2 regions of the Stenotrophomonas sp. STEN046 genome follow, and region 2 is predicted to be linked to the other one. Evidence: riboswitches for the same ligand, from Rfam matches in the RefSeq annotation. Region 2 holds a riboswitch; the other holds the start of a gene.
The links. Region 2 has a riboswitch for glycine ahead of ACVOLJ_RS03890 (trimeric intracellular cation channel family protein). Riboswitches for the same ligand answer to the same signal wherever they lie in the genome.
Positions count from the first base shown of each region.

Region 1: it holds a riboswitch for glycine, as region 2 does, so the genes downstream of both, gcvP (aminomethyl-transferring glycine dehydrogenase) here and ACVOLJ_RS03890 (trimeric intracellular cation channel family protein) in region 2, are expected to answer to the same signal.

Region 1 is NZ_JBRRDR010000012.1:1,457-8,826, forward strand. It holds gene ACVOLJ_RS08115 (M2 family metallopeptidase) at 1-1,033, shown strand, start outside; gene ACVOLJ_RS08120 (hypothetical protein) at 1,134-1,526, opposite strand; gene ACVOLJ_RS08125 (siderophore-interacting protein) at 1,605-2,501, opposite strand; gene ACVOLJ_RS08130 (multidrug effflux MFS transporter) at 2,647-3,870, opposite strand; glycine riboswitch at 4,170-4,272, shown strand; gene gcvP (aminomethyl-transferring glycine dehydrogenase) at 4,334-7,201, shown strand; gene ACVOLJ_RS08140 (VOC family protein) at 7,301-7,370, opposite strand, start outside.
Region 2 is NZ_JBRRDR010000004.1:153,608-160,977, forward strand. It holds gene ACVOLJ_RS03880 (multidrug efflux RND transporter permease subunit) at 1-719, opposite strand, end outside; gene ACVOLJ_RS03885 (MdtA/MuxA family multidrug efflux RND transporter periplasmic adaptor subunit) at 716-1,882, opposite strand; gene ACVOLJ_RS03890 (trimeric intracellular cation channel family protein) at 2,122-2,739, opposite strand; glycine riboswitch at 2,822-2,927, opposite strand; glycine riboswitch at 2,941-3,030, opposite strand; gene ACVOLJ_RS03895 (GIY-YIG nuclease family protein) at 3,071-3,346, shown strand; gene ACVOLJ_RS03900 (nuclear transport factor 2 family protein) at 3,418-3,849, shown strand; gene ACVOLJ_RS03905 (NAD(P)/FAD-dependent oxidoreductase) at 3,937-5,217, opposite strand; gene ACVOLJ_RS03910 (NYN domain-containing protein) at 5,339-6,133, shown strand; gene ACVOLJ_RS03915 (glutathione S-transferase family protein) at 6,211-6,831, shown strand; gene ACVOLJ_RS03920 (primosomal protein N') at 6,880-7,370, opposite strand, start outside.

The DNA.
Region 1 (7,370 bases), on a different contig from region 2:
GCAGTACCAGACCAACCTGAGCGCGGCGCTGGCCAAGGCCGGCAAGGACGCCAACGTGGCCGCGCAGTACAAGGCACAGCGTGAAGCCGAGCTGCGTACCGCCAAGCAGATGACCGAGCGCGCGCAGGACTTCTACGTGTCGCTGGGCATGCCGTCGCTGCCGCAGTCCTACTGGGACAAGACCCAGTTCATCAAGCCCGATGACCGCGACGTGGTCTGCCACGCCAGCGCCTGGGACATGAACATGGAAGGCGATGTGCGCACCAAGATGTGCATCAAGCCGAACGAAGAGAACTTCACCACCATCTACCACGAGCTGGGCCACATCTATTACGACCTGGCCTACAACCCGCTGCCGCCGTTGTTCCAGGGCGGTGCCAATGATGGCTTCCACGAAGCGATCGGCGACACCATCGTGCTGGCGATGACGCCGAAGTACCTGAGCTCCATCGGCCTGGTCGACGCACCGAGCGAGAGCCGCGAGGCGGTCATCAACAACCAGATGCGCATGGCGTTGTCGGGCGTGTCGTTCCTGCCGTTCGGGCTGATGATCGACCGCTGGCGCTGGGGCGTGTTCGATGGCTCGATCACCCCGGACAACTACAACAAGGCCTGGTGGGACCTGAAGGCCAAATACCAGGGCGTGGCCCCGGCCGGCGCGCGGGGTGAGGAATTCTTCGACCCGGGTGCGAAGTACCATGTGCCGGGCAACACGCCCTATACCCGCTACTTCCTGGCGCGCATCCTGCAGTTCCAGTTCTACAAGGGCCTGTGCGATGCCTCCGGCTACAAGGGCCCGCTGCACGAGTGCACCTTCTACGGCAACAAGGAAGCCGGCCAGAAGTACTGGGCGATGCTGAGCAAGGGTGCCAGCCAGCCGTGGCAGGCCACGCTGAAGGAGCTGACCGGCAACGACAAGCTGGATGCCGGCCCGATGATTGAATACTTCAGCCCGGTCAATGCCTGGTTGAAGCAGCAGAACGAAGGCCAGATGTGCGGCTGGCAGGCCAGCGCGGCCCCGGCGGCAAAATGAAAAAAGGGCGGATCCGCAAGGATCCGCCCTTTTCGTTCCGGTAGCGCCGGGCCATGCCTGGCGGTGCAATCAGTCCAGGCGCGGTGGTTGCCGCAGGCCTTCAGTTGTTCTTCTTCGCCGCCAGCTGCGCGGCCAGTTCGGCCTTGAATTCATCGAAGGTCTGCCCCTTCGCGTTGGCCTCGGCCTGCGCCGCATCGCGCAGCGCGTCGGAGTACACCAACCGCACCGGCGTGCCATTGCGCTCGTGCAGTTCACCCGCCTGCATGATCAGCGACAGCACCTGCGCGGCGCTGTCACTCTGCCCGGCAATGCGGCCATCCATGCCCAGCACCCATTCGCCGTCGCGGCGGACGATACCGGCCAGCAGCGTGCGCTGCATGTCGCGCAGCTCGGCATGCGGCTCAACGGGCGAGGCGGTGGCGGCGGCCTTGTTGGCGGCCTGCTGTTCCTGGCGACGGCGCTGGTCGCGGCGGGATTTGGAAGAGGTGGACATCGATGGGGCTTGCGTTGCGGGGGCGCAAGGATAACCCAGCGCGCCCCCGCCCCGGTTCACGCAGCGCTGGAGGCACCCTCAATCCAGCACCCGTCCGTGCCGCCAGTAGCCCATGAAAGTGGCCATGCCGCGGTCCAGTCCACAGTCGCGCAGCAGGTGGCGGCGGATCGCCATCACCGCCCCGGCCTCGCCCGCCACCCAGGCGTACAGCGCCCCGCTGGCAGCGGCATCGGCCTGTTCCCACAGGATCTGCGTATCCACGTCGATCTCGTCCAGCGCATCCCCATCGGCCACGGTCGAGGCCGATGCCAGCCGGGCCTGCACCGCCTGCAGCAGTGGCTGGCCATGCGTGGACTGCCCGCGTGGCAGCCACACCAGCTCGGCGCCGGGTGGTGCCTTCAACGGCACCGCGTCACCGGCCTGGGCAACCTCCAGCAGGGCCAGTGCGCGCGGCGGATTGGCCAGCCCGGCCAGCTCCTCGAGAATGCCTGCCACGGCCGGCAGGGCGGTTTCGTCGGCCACCAGCAGCACCTGGCCAACGCCCGCCGGTGGCTTCCACTCCCAGCCTTCGCTGCTGTCAGCGCACTCGGCATCGGGGGCCAACAGCACGACGCGGTCACCCGGCCGTGCGTGGATGGCCCAACGCGAGGCCGGGCCGGTTTCACCGTGCAGGACGAAATCCACGTCCACTTCGCATTGATCGGCGCGCAGCTGGCGGATGGTGTAGGTGCGCATCGGCGGCCGCAGGCTGTCGGGCAACGTGCGGTAGCGCCGGTACCAGTCCTCGCCGCGGGGCACTTCCGGCACCTGCTGGCCGGGCAAGGGGAAAAACACCTTGATCCGCTGGTCCGGCCCCTCGGTCTTCATCCCCGCCACGTCGACGCCGGTGAACACCATGCGGTCCAGCGAAGGAGAAAGGACGCGGCGCTCCTTCAGCGCCACCTCGAACAGGCGGTAGGTCTGCTGTGCAGCCATGGGGGTACCTCATGCAACGACATCGGATTGGCTGGCTGTCGTGCATCCACGTACCGGCTGGCTGGAATCCCCAGCCTAGTCCGGTTGCTGCCCGTTGCCGGGCCTTGCAGGCCTGCCGGCCTGCCCTACCCCTGCATGCTGCCCGTTACGCCGTGCCCACTGCCTGCGATGCACGCTCGCGCCGGTGCTCCCAGTACCAGAACACGAAGCCTGCGGCGAAGAAACCGGCCTGGCCCAGCGCCAAGTGCAGCGGACTACCGTGCAGCAGCGGCGACACAAGGCCGGCCACCACCGTGCTGATCATCAGCTGCACGAACGCCTGCAGCGACGAGGCCAGGCCGCGCTGCTGGGGGTACATGTCCAGCACGGCCAGCGCCAGGATCGGGAAGATCAACGCCATGCCCATGCCACCCAGGAAGATCGGCATCACCGCCCAGGGCAGTGCGAACTGCGGCGCCAGGCTGACGTAACCGATGTTCAGCAGTGCAGACAGCGCACACAGGGTGAACCCGATGGAAACCTGGCGGGTCGGTGTGCTGTGCCCGGCCATGCGCCCGGACAGGAACGAACCGGTGGTCATGCCGCCGATGGTGGGAATGAACAACCACGCAAACCCGCCCTCACCCAGGTGCAGGTGCTGCATCACGATGGCCGGCGCCGAGGAGATGTACAGGAAGATGCCGCCGAAGCCGATGCTGCCGGCCAGCGCCAGGCGCAGGAAACGCGGGTTGAAGCCGATGCGCACGTAATCGCGCATCAGCGTGCGCGGGGACAACCCCACCCGCGCGTGTGGCGGATGGGTTTCCGGCAGGAACCGCGCCGTGGCCGCCAGCAGCACCAGCGAGAACACCACCAGGAACCAGAAGATCAGCGGCCAACCGGCGCCACTGAGCAGGATCCAGCCGCCAATGATCGGCGCGATGGCCGGAGCGATGCCGAACAGCATCGACACCTGGCTCATCAGCCGCTGGGCATCGTGGCCGTGGTACAGGTCGCGGATGACGGCGCGCCCGACGATCATGCCCACGCCGGCCGACAGGCCCTGCAGCGCGCGGAAGGCCAGCAGCGTGGTCAGGTCGGTGGACAGTGCACAGCCCACCGAGGCGCCGACGAACACCACCAGCCCCCCCAGGATCACCCGCTTGCGGCCCCAGGCATCGGACAGCGGGCCATGTGCAAGGCTCATCAGGCCGTAGAACAGCAGGTACACGCTGATGGTCTGCTGCACGGCGACCTCGTCCACCGCCAGGCGCTCGGCCAGCTGCGGGAACGCAGGAAAGATGGTGTCGATCGAGAACGGACCGAACATGGCAAGGCCGGCGAGCAGCAGGGCCATGCGGCGGGTGGAAGGAGCAACAGCGGCGGTCATCGGGCAAGCGTCCGGCAGGGCCATGCGCGGCACGCACGGCGGGCGCCGATCCCCTGCAGCAGGGACGGCGCCAGATGAATACGAGAATCCGGCCATCATAGGTGGGTAATGCGCCCGGCGCCATGCACAGCTGCACAAAACGCACGCCCGGGCCATCGGCCATTCAGCCCCACAGGGCCGCAAAAGGCCACCGTCGGGCAGCGGCAACGGGCTATAATCGGCGGGCAACACGGTGGGAGAAGCGGAACACCGCTGCCGAAGGCGCAACGCCCGTAATCGCTCAGGCCCGATACCACCCGTAACAGAACTCTGGAGAGACCGGTTCGATCCGGCGCCGAAGGGGCACGAAGCTGCGGTCCGCCGCGCTTTTAAACTCTCAGGCAAAAGGACAGAGGGGCGCCCGCAGACCGCCGACCGGCGGCTTGTGCCCGTGCGTGTGCCCTTTCCTGACGGATCCTTCGCCATGTCCCAGAACACCCCTTCCCTGCGTGAGCTCGAGCATCATTCGGCCTTCGTCGAGCGCCACATCGGCCCCAACGATGCGGAGATCGCGCAGATGCTCGGCGTCATCGGCCACGCCTCGCTGGATGCGATGACCGATGCCATCGTGCCGGCCAAGATCAAGTCGCCGGCACCGCTGGCGCTGCCGGAGTCGATCACCGAAGTGCAGGCGCTGGCCAAGATCCGCGCGATCGCCGACAAGAACACCGTGCTGCGCAGCTTCATCGGCCAGGGCTACTACGGTACCCACACGCCGAACGTGATCCTGCGCAACATCCTGGAAAATCCGGCCTGGTACACCGCCTACACCCCGTACCAGGCGGAAATCTCGCAGGGCCGCATGGAAGCGCTGATCAACTTCCAGACCCTGTGCGCCGACCTGACCGGCATGGAAATCGCCAACGCCTCGCTGCTGGACGAAGCGACCGCCGCGGCCGAAGCGATGACCCTGGCCAAGCGTTCAGCCAAGTCGAAGTCGGACACCTTCTTCGTGCACGACGCTGTGCACCCGCAGACGCTGGAACTGCTGCGCACGCGCGCAGAACCGCTCGGCATCGTGCTGCGCGTGGGTACGCCGGCCGAAGCGCTGGAAGCGGACGGCTTCGGCCTGCTGCTGCAGTACCCGGATACCTTCGGCCAGGTCGGCGACTACAAGGCGCTGGTCGATGCCGTGCACGCACGCGGCGGCCTGGTGGCCGTGGCCACCGATCTGCTGGCGCTGACCCTGCTGGCTGCACCCGGTGAATGGGGCGCGGACATCGTGGTCGGCAACAGCCAGCGTTTCGGCGTGCCGTTCGGCTTCGGTGGCCCGCACGCTGCGTTCATGGCCTGCCGTGATGCCTACAAGCGTTCGATGCCGGGCCGCCTGATCGGCGTGTCGATCGACGCACAGGGCAACCCGGCCTACCGCCTGACCCTGCAGACCCGCGAGCAGCACATCCGTCGCGAGAAGGCCACCTCCAACATCTGCACCGCGCAGGTGCTGCTGGCGGTGATGGCCTCGATGTATGCCGTCTACCACGGCCCGGAAGGCCTGACCCGCATCGCCCGCCGCACCCACCGCCTGGCCTCGATCCTTGCCAGCGCGCTGCGCAGTGCCGGCGTGCAGGTCGGTGGCGACTTCTTCGACACCCTGCATGTCACCGGCGTGCACGCCGATGAGATCCACGCCAAGGCCCGTGCCGCCGGTTACAACCTGCGTGCGATCGACAGCGACTCGGTCGGCATCAGCTTGGACGAAACCACCACCCGCGCCGACATCGTGGCCGTGGCGTCGGTGTTCGGCGCTTCGCTGGATGTGGACGCACTGGATGCCAGCACCGCCGACGCGCTGCCGGCCGGCCTGCTGCGCCAGTCTGAGTTCCTGACCCACCCGGTGTTCAACACCCACCACAGCGAGCACGAACTGCTGCGCTACCTGCGTTCGCTGGCCGACAAGGACCTGGCGATGGACCGCACGATGATCCCGCTGGGCTCGTGCACGATGAAGCTCAATGCCACCGCCGAGATGATCCCGGTGACCTGGCCGGAGTTCTCGCAGATCCATCCGCTGGTGCCGGCCGAGCAGGCGCTGGGCTACAAGGAACTGATCGAGTCGCTGGAAGCGATGCTGGTCGAGTGCACCGGCTACGACGCGGTGAGCCTGCAGCCGAACTCCGGCGCGCAGGGCGAGTACGCCGGCCTGCTGGCGATCCGTGCCTACCATCGCTCGCGCGGCGAAGACCATCGTGACATCTGCCTGATCCCGGATTCGGCGCACGGCACCAACCCGGCCTCGGCACAGATGTGCGGCATGAAGGTGGTGGTGACCAAGACCGACGCCAACGGCAATGTCGATGTGGAAGACATCCGCCTCAATGCCGAGAAGTACAGCGACCGCCTGGCCGCGATCATGATGACCTACCCGTCCACGCACGGCGTGTTCGAGGAAGAAGTGGTGGAGATCTGCGAGATCATCCACAAGCACGGCGGCCAGGTGTACACCGACGGTGCCAACATGAACGCCCTGGTCGGCGTGGCCAAGCCGGGCAAGTGGGGTTCGGACGTTTCCCACCTGAACCTGCACAAGACCTTCTGCATCCCGCACGGCGGCGGCGGCCCGGGCGTTGGCCCGTGTGCGGTCAAGGAGCACCTGGCTCCGTTCCTGCCGGGCAAGCTGGGTGACAACGGCCCGGTCGGCATGGTCAGCGCGGCCAGCTTCGGCAGCGCCTCTATCCTGCCGATCAGCTGGATGTACATCGCGATGATGGGCACCGAAGGCCTGCGCAAGGCGACCCAGGTCGCCCAGCTCAACGCCAACTACATCGCCAAGCGCCTGGCCCCGCACTTCAAGACCCTGTACACCGGCCGCAATGGCCTGGTCGCGCACGAGTGCATCCTGGACGTGCGTCCGCTGGAGAAGACCAGCGGCATCGGCGCCGAGGACGTGGCCAAGCGCCTGATCGACTTCGGCTTCCATGCCCCGACGCTGAGCTTCCCGGTGGCCGGCACGCTGATGGTCGAGCCGACCGAGAGCGAATCGCTGCACGAACTGGACCGCTTCATCGACGCGATGATCCAGATCCGTGAAGAGATCACCGCGATCGAAGACGGCCGCCTGGACCGCGAGGACAACCCGCTGAAGAACGCGCCGCACACCGCCACTGCGGTGACCGCCAGCGAGTGGACCCACGCCTACCCGCGTGAACTGGCAGCGTTCCCGCTGCCGAGCCTGAAGCTGCAGAAGTACTGGCCGCCGGTGGCACGCGTGGACAACGTGTACGGCGACAAGAACGTGATGTGTGCGTGCATCCCGGTCGACGCCTACAAGGATGATGAAGTGGAGGCATAAGCCTTCGTCGCCCTGGCAACGGAACGGCCCGCGCAAGCGGGCCGTATTCGTTTACCGGTAGCGCCGGGCCATGCCCGGCGAGCGCAGCGGCAGAACGCATCACGGGTCCGGCATCTGCCCCAGGCTCAGCTGCCACGAGACGCCGAAGCGATCCTGCACCCAGCCGTAG
Region 2 (7,370 bases):
TCGGCCACGCTGCGCATCTGGTCGTTGGCATCGAGCATCACCGCGCGGATCGGGCCATCGAAGCTGCCCTTGGGCAGGTTGACGTTGGCGGCGGCGATCGCGGTGCGGATGTGGTCCATGCCCAGGCCATTGGCGGCCAGCGCGGCGGGATTGACCTGGATGCGCACGGCGGGCCGCTGGCCACCGGCCAGGCTGACCAGGCCCACGCCGGGCAGCTGCGCCAGGCGCTGTGCGATGCGCGTATCGACCAGATCGTGCACCTGCGGCAGCGAGAGGCCCTGCGAGGTCACGGCCAGCGTCAGGATCGGCGTATCGGCCGGGTTGACCTTGCGGTACACCGGCGGCACCGGCAGATCGCCGGGCAGGAAGCTGCCCGCTGCGTTGATGGCGGCCTGCACATCCTGTTCGGCCACGCCCAGCGATACCTCCAGCCCGAACTGCAGGGTGATCACCGAGGCGCCCCCGGAACTGGTGGACGACAGTTGCTTCAGGCCGGGAATCTGGCCGAGCTGGCGTTCCAGCGGTGCGGTGATGGTGCGCGTGGTCAGTTCGGGACTGGCGCCGGGATACAGCGTGGTGATCTGGATGATCGGGTAGTCGACCTGCGGCAGCGCGGCCACCGGCAACAGTCGATAGGCCAGCATGCCCGACAACAGCAGTGCCACCATCAACAGCGTGGTGGCGACCGGGCGCAGGATGAACGCGCGGGAGAGATTCATGCGCCGGCCCGGGTTGCCGCCTCCTCGCTGATGATCTCCACCGCGGTGCCGTCTTCCAGTCCATCGATGCCTTCGATCACCACCTTGTCGCCGGCCGCCAGGCCGGAGCGCACGGCCACGCGTCCATCATCGGCAGGGCCGAGCACCACGTTGCGGCGTTGCGCCTTGTTGTCCTTGTCGACGATGTGCACGTAATTGCCCTGGCTGCCGAACTGCACGGCGGCATCGGGAATCAGCAGTGCCGGTTGCGTGCCCAGCTGCAGGCGCACATTGACGAACTGGTTGGGGAACAGCCCCTGGTCCGCATTGTCGAACTGTGCACGCAGCTTCAGCGTGCCAGTGGCGGTGTCGATGCGGTTGTCGACGCTGGACAGGGTGCCGTTGGCCAACTGCCTGCGTTCTTCGCGGTCCCAGGTTTCCACTGCCAACGCCGGCTGCGCCTGCACGGCCTCGAGCAGCGCGGGCAGTTCCGGCTCGGGTACGGTGAACAGCACGCTGATCGGTGCAGTCTGCGCGAGCGTCACCAGGCCTTCGGTATCGCTGGCATGTACCAAGTTGCCCACATCCAGGCGGCGCAGGCCGATGCGCCCACTGACAGGCGCGACGATGCGGGTGTACTGCAGCTGCAGTTTGGCTTCGTCTACTGTGGCCTGGTCACTGAGGCGGCGTCCCTGCAGCTGCCGCACCTTGCTCTGCTGGTCGCTCAGTTCCTGTGCCGAAACGTAGTTCTGGCGCTGCAGTTCACGGTAGCGCTGCAGCTGTCGTTCGGCGTTCTCCAGCTCAGCCAGGTTCTGCTGCTGGGTGCCTTGTGCCTGCGCCAGTTTCACTTCATACGGCCGAGGGTCGATCTGCGCCAACAGGTCGCCCGCTTTCACCTGCTGCCCTTCCTGGAAATGCAGGCGCAGCAGCTCGCCATCCACGCGGCTGCGCACCACCACGCTGTGCAGGGGCGTTACCGTACCGACCGCCTTCAACCGCAGCACCAGCGGCTCGGCGCTGGCCCGGGCGATGCGCACCGGCACCGTCTTGCCGCTGCCTTCGCCCTTGCTGGCCACCTCGGTGCGCGGCCACAGCCACGCGGCCAGGGCGGCAACGAGGGCGAGACTGGCTAGCGCCAGCAACGGGCGGGCGCGACGGAAGCGGGAATTTTCGGCGACAGACATGCGGCATCCTGCGCCCTGCGCGGGCAGGGACATGCGGGCCCGTCGGCACGGCATGTGCCACGGGCAGCGGGGGAGGGGGTGTCTGGCGGGGCCGCGGGCGCGGCGTGGCTGGATGCCGTCGCGCGTGCGACGGGGCGACAATGGTAGCCAATCAGGCCGGCGATTACCGCATGACCAACGTCATGCAGCGCAAACGGTAGTGCCGGCCGCTGGCAGGCAACCGCACGATCCGCAATGGCTCAATGCACCTCGTCGTGGTACACGAACTTCGGCATTTCCCAGCGGTAATGGATCGCCAGCAGGCGCAGCGCGAAGCCGCCGCCCAGGCAGCACAGGATCGCGGTGGCATCGGCCACGCCCCAATGCAGCAACAGCAGATACACCGCGCCGGTCAGCAGTGAGATGATCGCGTACAGCTCTTTCTGGAAGATCAGCGGCACCTCGTTGCAGAGGATGTCGCGCAGCACGCCGCCGAAGGCGCCGGTCAGCATGCCGGCAATCAGCACGATCGGCAGCGCATGTCCGGCCTCGCGCGCGATCGAGCAGCCGATCAGGGTGAAGGCGATCAGGCCCAGGCCATCGAGCACCAGGAAGGTGCGGCGGAAGTGGTGCATCCAGCGTGCGACCCAGGTGGCGATCAGCGCCGCACACACGGTGAAGCCCAGGTACTCGGGATGCTTCACCCAGCCCAGCGGATAGTGGCCGAGCAGGATGTCGCGCAGCGAACCACCGCCAAGTGCGGTGACACAGGCGATCATGACCACGCCGAACAGGTCCATGCGGCGGCGGCCGGCGGACAGGGCGCCGGTCATGGCTTCGGCGGAAATGGCGATCAGGTAGATGATGGACAACAACATGGGACAGGCTCCGGGCGCGGTGTGGCCGGCCATGCGCGTATACCGCCACTGCCTGCGCAATGACGGGATGACGATGACCGGTGCCGCTCCCGCTGTCCTTTTGCCTGAGAGTTCAGCGGCATGGGCCGCGTGCCCCTTCGGCGGATCGTCCCGGGCATGCCCGGTGACCTCTCTCCAGCTCGGCGAGTCGAATGCATGGTTGGTGGGATTCCAGCCCACCGGCCTGAGCGATCATGGGAGCCTGCGCCTTCGGCGGGCGCCAGCGCGGCGCCTCTCTCCTGCATTCGGGCGCCAGTATATCCGCTGCAGTGCAGCACGGCATAATCCGGCCATGGCCCGCCCCTCCGCTCCCTGGTTCCTGTACCTGCTCGAATGCCGCGACGGCAGCTATTACGCGGGCATCAGCACCGATGTGGAGGCGCGCTTTGCCGCCCACCTGGCCGGCAAGGGCGCGCGCTACACCCGGTCCCGCCCGCCGCTGCGGATCCTGGCGGTGCGTGCGTACCCGGACCGCTCCGCCGCCTCGCGCGCCGAATGGGAGCTCAAGCGGCAGCCGCGCGAACGCAAGCTGGCCTGGTTGCAGGCGCCAGCCGAAACACTTCTGTAGATCCACGCCATGCGTGGATGGGCTACCCGGCCCATGCGATGATCGCCCCGCGCCCAGAGCTGGAGACCCGGATGTCCACGATTGCCCTGCTGCTCGCACTATCCGCAGCAACGAGCCCCGCTGCCGACCCGGCCACGATCGCGGCCATCGAAGCCACCTGCCACGACTACGTCGACGGTCAGCTGGAAGCCGACCCGCAGCGCGTCGCCCGCTCCCTGCATCCGGACCTGGCCAAGCGCGCGGTGCTTGGCGATACACCCGACGAGCGCCTGGGCCTGCGCCGGATGTCGAAGGAGGAACTGGTCTCGTTGACCAGGCAGGGCGCGCTGAAAACGCCGAAGGATCAATGGGACCGTCGTTGCACGGTGCTGGACGTGACCGGCAACGCCGCCTCGGTACGGCTGGAAACCCCGTGGTTCGTCGACTACTTCCACATGGGCCGCTTCGACCAGCGCTGGGTCATCGTCAACGCGCTGTGGTATCCGAAACCGAAGGTGCCGTAGAGCCGAGCCCATGCTCGGCTGCACTTCGTTCGGATTGCAGAAGCCGAGCATGGGCTCGGCTCTACAGGGGCACGCCGCGCGTGGACCCTACCGCTTCGGCCGCCGGTCGTCCTGATCATCACCAAAAATGATGCGCGCGCTGCGCTGGTAGCTCCAGTACGCCACCGCCCAGTTCAGCAGCACCACGACGCGGTTGCGGAAGCCGATCAGGAAGAACACGTGCGCGGCCAGCCAGAACCACCAGGCCAGCACGCCCGACAGCTGCAGCCTGCCCAGATGCACGATCGCGGCCATGCGGCCGATGGTGGCCAGGTTGCCGAAATCGGCGTACTTGAACGGCCCCGGTGCCGGCTTGTCATGCAGGCGTGCGCGCAGGGTATCGGCCACGTACTTGCCCATCTGCTTGGCGGCGGGCGCAACGCCGGGTACCGGCTTGCCGTTGGCCTGGTTCAGTGCGGCCAGGTCGCCTGCCACGAACAGTTCGGGATGGCCGGGCAGGGTCAGGTCGGGTTGCACCTGCACGCGACCGGCGCGGTCCAGCGGTACATCCAGTGTTCGCGCCAGCGGTGAGGCGGCTACACCGGCGGCCCAGACCACGGTGCGCGCCGGCACGAACTGGTCGCCCAGCTTGAACCCCTGGCTGTCGATATCGCTTACCGGCGTGCCGGTCATCACTTCCACGCCCAGCTTTTCCAGCTGCCGGCGCGCCTTCAGCGAAAGCACTTCGGGGAAGGTGGACAGCACGCGCGGGCCGGCTTCGACCAGCCGTACCTTGGCGCTGGCCGGATCGATATGCCGGAATTCATTGCGCAGCGTGTGCCGGGCGATTTCGGCCAGGGTGCCGGCAAGTTCCACACCGGTGGGGCCGCCGCCGACCACGGCAAAACTCAGCCACGCGGCCTTCTTCGCCGGGTCCGGTTCGGCCTCGGCGCGCTCGAAGGCCAGCAGCAGCTTGCGGCGCAGCGCGATGGCATCGTCCAGCGTCTTCAGGCCGGGCGCATCGTCGGCCCACTGGTCATTGCCGAAGTAGGCATGGGTCGCACCGGTGGCCAGCAGCAGGCTGTCGTAGTCCAGCGCGCTGCCATCGGCCATGCGCACCTGGCGTGCGTCCTTGTCGATGGCCACCACTTCGCCAAGGCGCACTTCCACATTGCGCTGATGGCCGAGGATATGGCGCAGCGGCGCAGCGATATCCGGCGCAGACAGTCCAGCGGTGGCCACCTGGTACAGCAGCGGCTGGAACAGGTGGTGGTTGCGGCGGTCGACCAGGGTGATGCGTATGCGTTCGCGGGCCAGCGCACGGGTAGCCCACAGGCCGGCAAAACCGCCGCCGACAACGACCAGGTGGGGGACGCGATCACGACTCATCGACTCACTCCAGGGGGGCATGGGGAAAGTGACTGGCATCTTCGCATGGCCGGTCGTTGTCACGTCAGCGTGTGTCCGGATCGGCGATACTCGGGTTCAGGCAACCACCCGCGAGCAGCCCATGAGCGAACCGGAAAAGCGCATCGCCCTGTTGATCGACGCCGACAACGCGCCGGCCTCGAAGATCGACGAAGTCCTGGCCGAAGTGGCCCGCTATGGCGTGGCCAACGTGCGGCGTGCCTACGGCAACTGGAAGAGCCCCCGCTTGAAGGGCTGGGAGGCGGTGCTGCACGAATACGCGATCCGGCCGATCCAGCAGTTCGCCTACAGCAAGGGCAAGAACGCCTCGGACATGGCGATGGTGATCGACGCGATGGACCTGCTGTACGCGCGCAACCTCGATGGGTTCGCGATCGTGTCCAGCGATGCCGACTTCACCCCGATGGTGATGCGCCTGCTGACCGACGGCGTGAAGGTCTATGGCTTCGGCGAGAAGAAGACGCCGGAACCATTCGTCAATGCGTGTTCGAAATTCACCTACCTGGAAGCACTGGGACAGACCCATGCCAGCGTGCAGGATGTCGAGCAGGCGTCGAGCGAACAGGCTTCCAGCGAGCAGGCACCCAGTGAGCAGGTGGCCGGCGACGATGCACGCCCGCGCAAGAGCGGGGCGGAAATGCGCAGCGACACCCGGCTGGTGAAGATGCTGCGGCGTGCGGTGTCCTCGGCCGAAGGCGAGGATGGCTGGTCGCACCTTGGCCCGGTCGGCAGCCAGATCGGCAACCAGGCTTCGTTCGACCCGCGCAACTACGGTTACGGCAAGCTCAGCGATCTGCTGGCCGCGATCGGCTTGTTCGAGCTGAAGAAGGACGGTAAATCGTCCTACGTGCGCGCACTGCCGAAGAAGAACCGGTAGCGCGACGCAGCGGCACGCACACGCCCCGCCCGATCAGGCGTATCGTTGCCGCTCGCATTGCCAGCAAGGAAACCCGCATGTTGAAGATCTGGGGCCGTCGCAATTCCAGCAACGTCCGCAAAGTGCTGTGGTGTGCCGAAGAAATCGGCCTGCCCTACGAGTCCATCGAGGTCGGTGGCAGCCACGGTGGCACGCAGTCGCCGGAATATGTGGCGATGAATCCGAACGGGTTGGTTCCGGTGATCGAAGACCACGGCCTGCCGCTTTGGGAATCGAACACGATCGTGCGCTACCTCAGTGCCCGCTACGCGCTGGGTACGCTGTACGCCGAGGATCCCATGGAACGTGCGCAGGCCGAGAAGTGGATGGACTGGAGCACTTCGCGCATGGCGCCGCTGTACTCCGAACTGATCTGGGGCATCATGCGCACCGCGCCGGCCGACCGCGATGAAGCGCGCATCAATGCGGCAATCGTGCGCGCGGGTGACTACCTGGCACTGCCCAACGCGGCACTGGCCACGCAGCCCTGGCTGTCGGGCGAAACCTTCGCGATGGGCGACATCGCGCTGGGCTCGCTGATCTATGCCTGGTTCGAACTGCCGATCCAGCGCCCGGACCTGCCGCATCTGCAGGCGTGGTATGAACGGCTGCGCGAACGCCCGGCGTACCAGCGTGGCGTGATGTCACCGATGACGTAAGCGCAACGGGGGCGCCGGGCATGGCCCGGCGCGACCGTCCCCGTGTTCTCAGTACAGATCCGTCGGATCCACATCCAGCGACCAGCGCACCTTGCGTGCTTCGGGCAGCGCATACAGCTGCGGCACCAGCTGCGCCAGCACGCCATGCAGCGGCGGCCGCTGGTTGGCCGACAACAGCAGCTGCGTACGCTGGTAACCGGCGCGGCGCGGCATCGGTGCCGGCATCGGTCCATAGGCTTCCACCACGGTCTGCTCGCCCAGCAACTGCCGCGCGGCCAGCAGGAACGCATTGGCGTGCTCCACCTGCTGGGCTTCGGCACGCATCAATGCAAGGTGTGCGAAGGGGGGGAAGCCTGCGGCCTGGCGCTGGTTCAACTCGGCCTGCGCGAAGGGGTGGTAACCACCATTGACCAGCGTTTCCAGCAACGGATGCCCCGGGTGATGGGTCTGCAGCCAGACCTCGCCCGGATCGCGCGCGCGACCGGCTCGACCGGCGACCTGGATCAGCTGCTGTGCCAGTTTTTCGCTGGCGCGGAAGT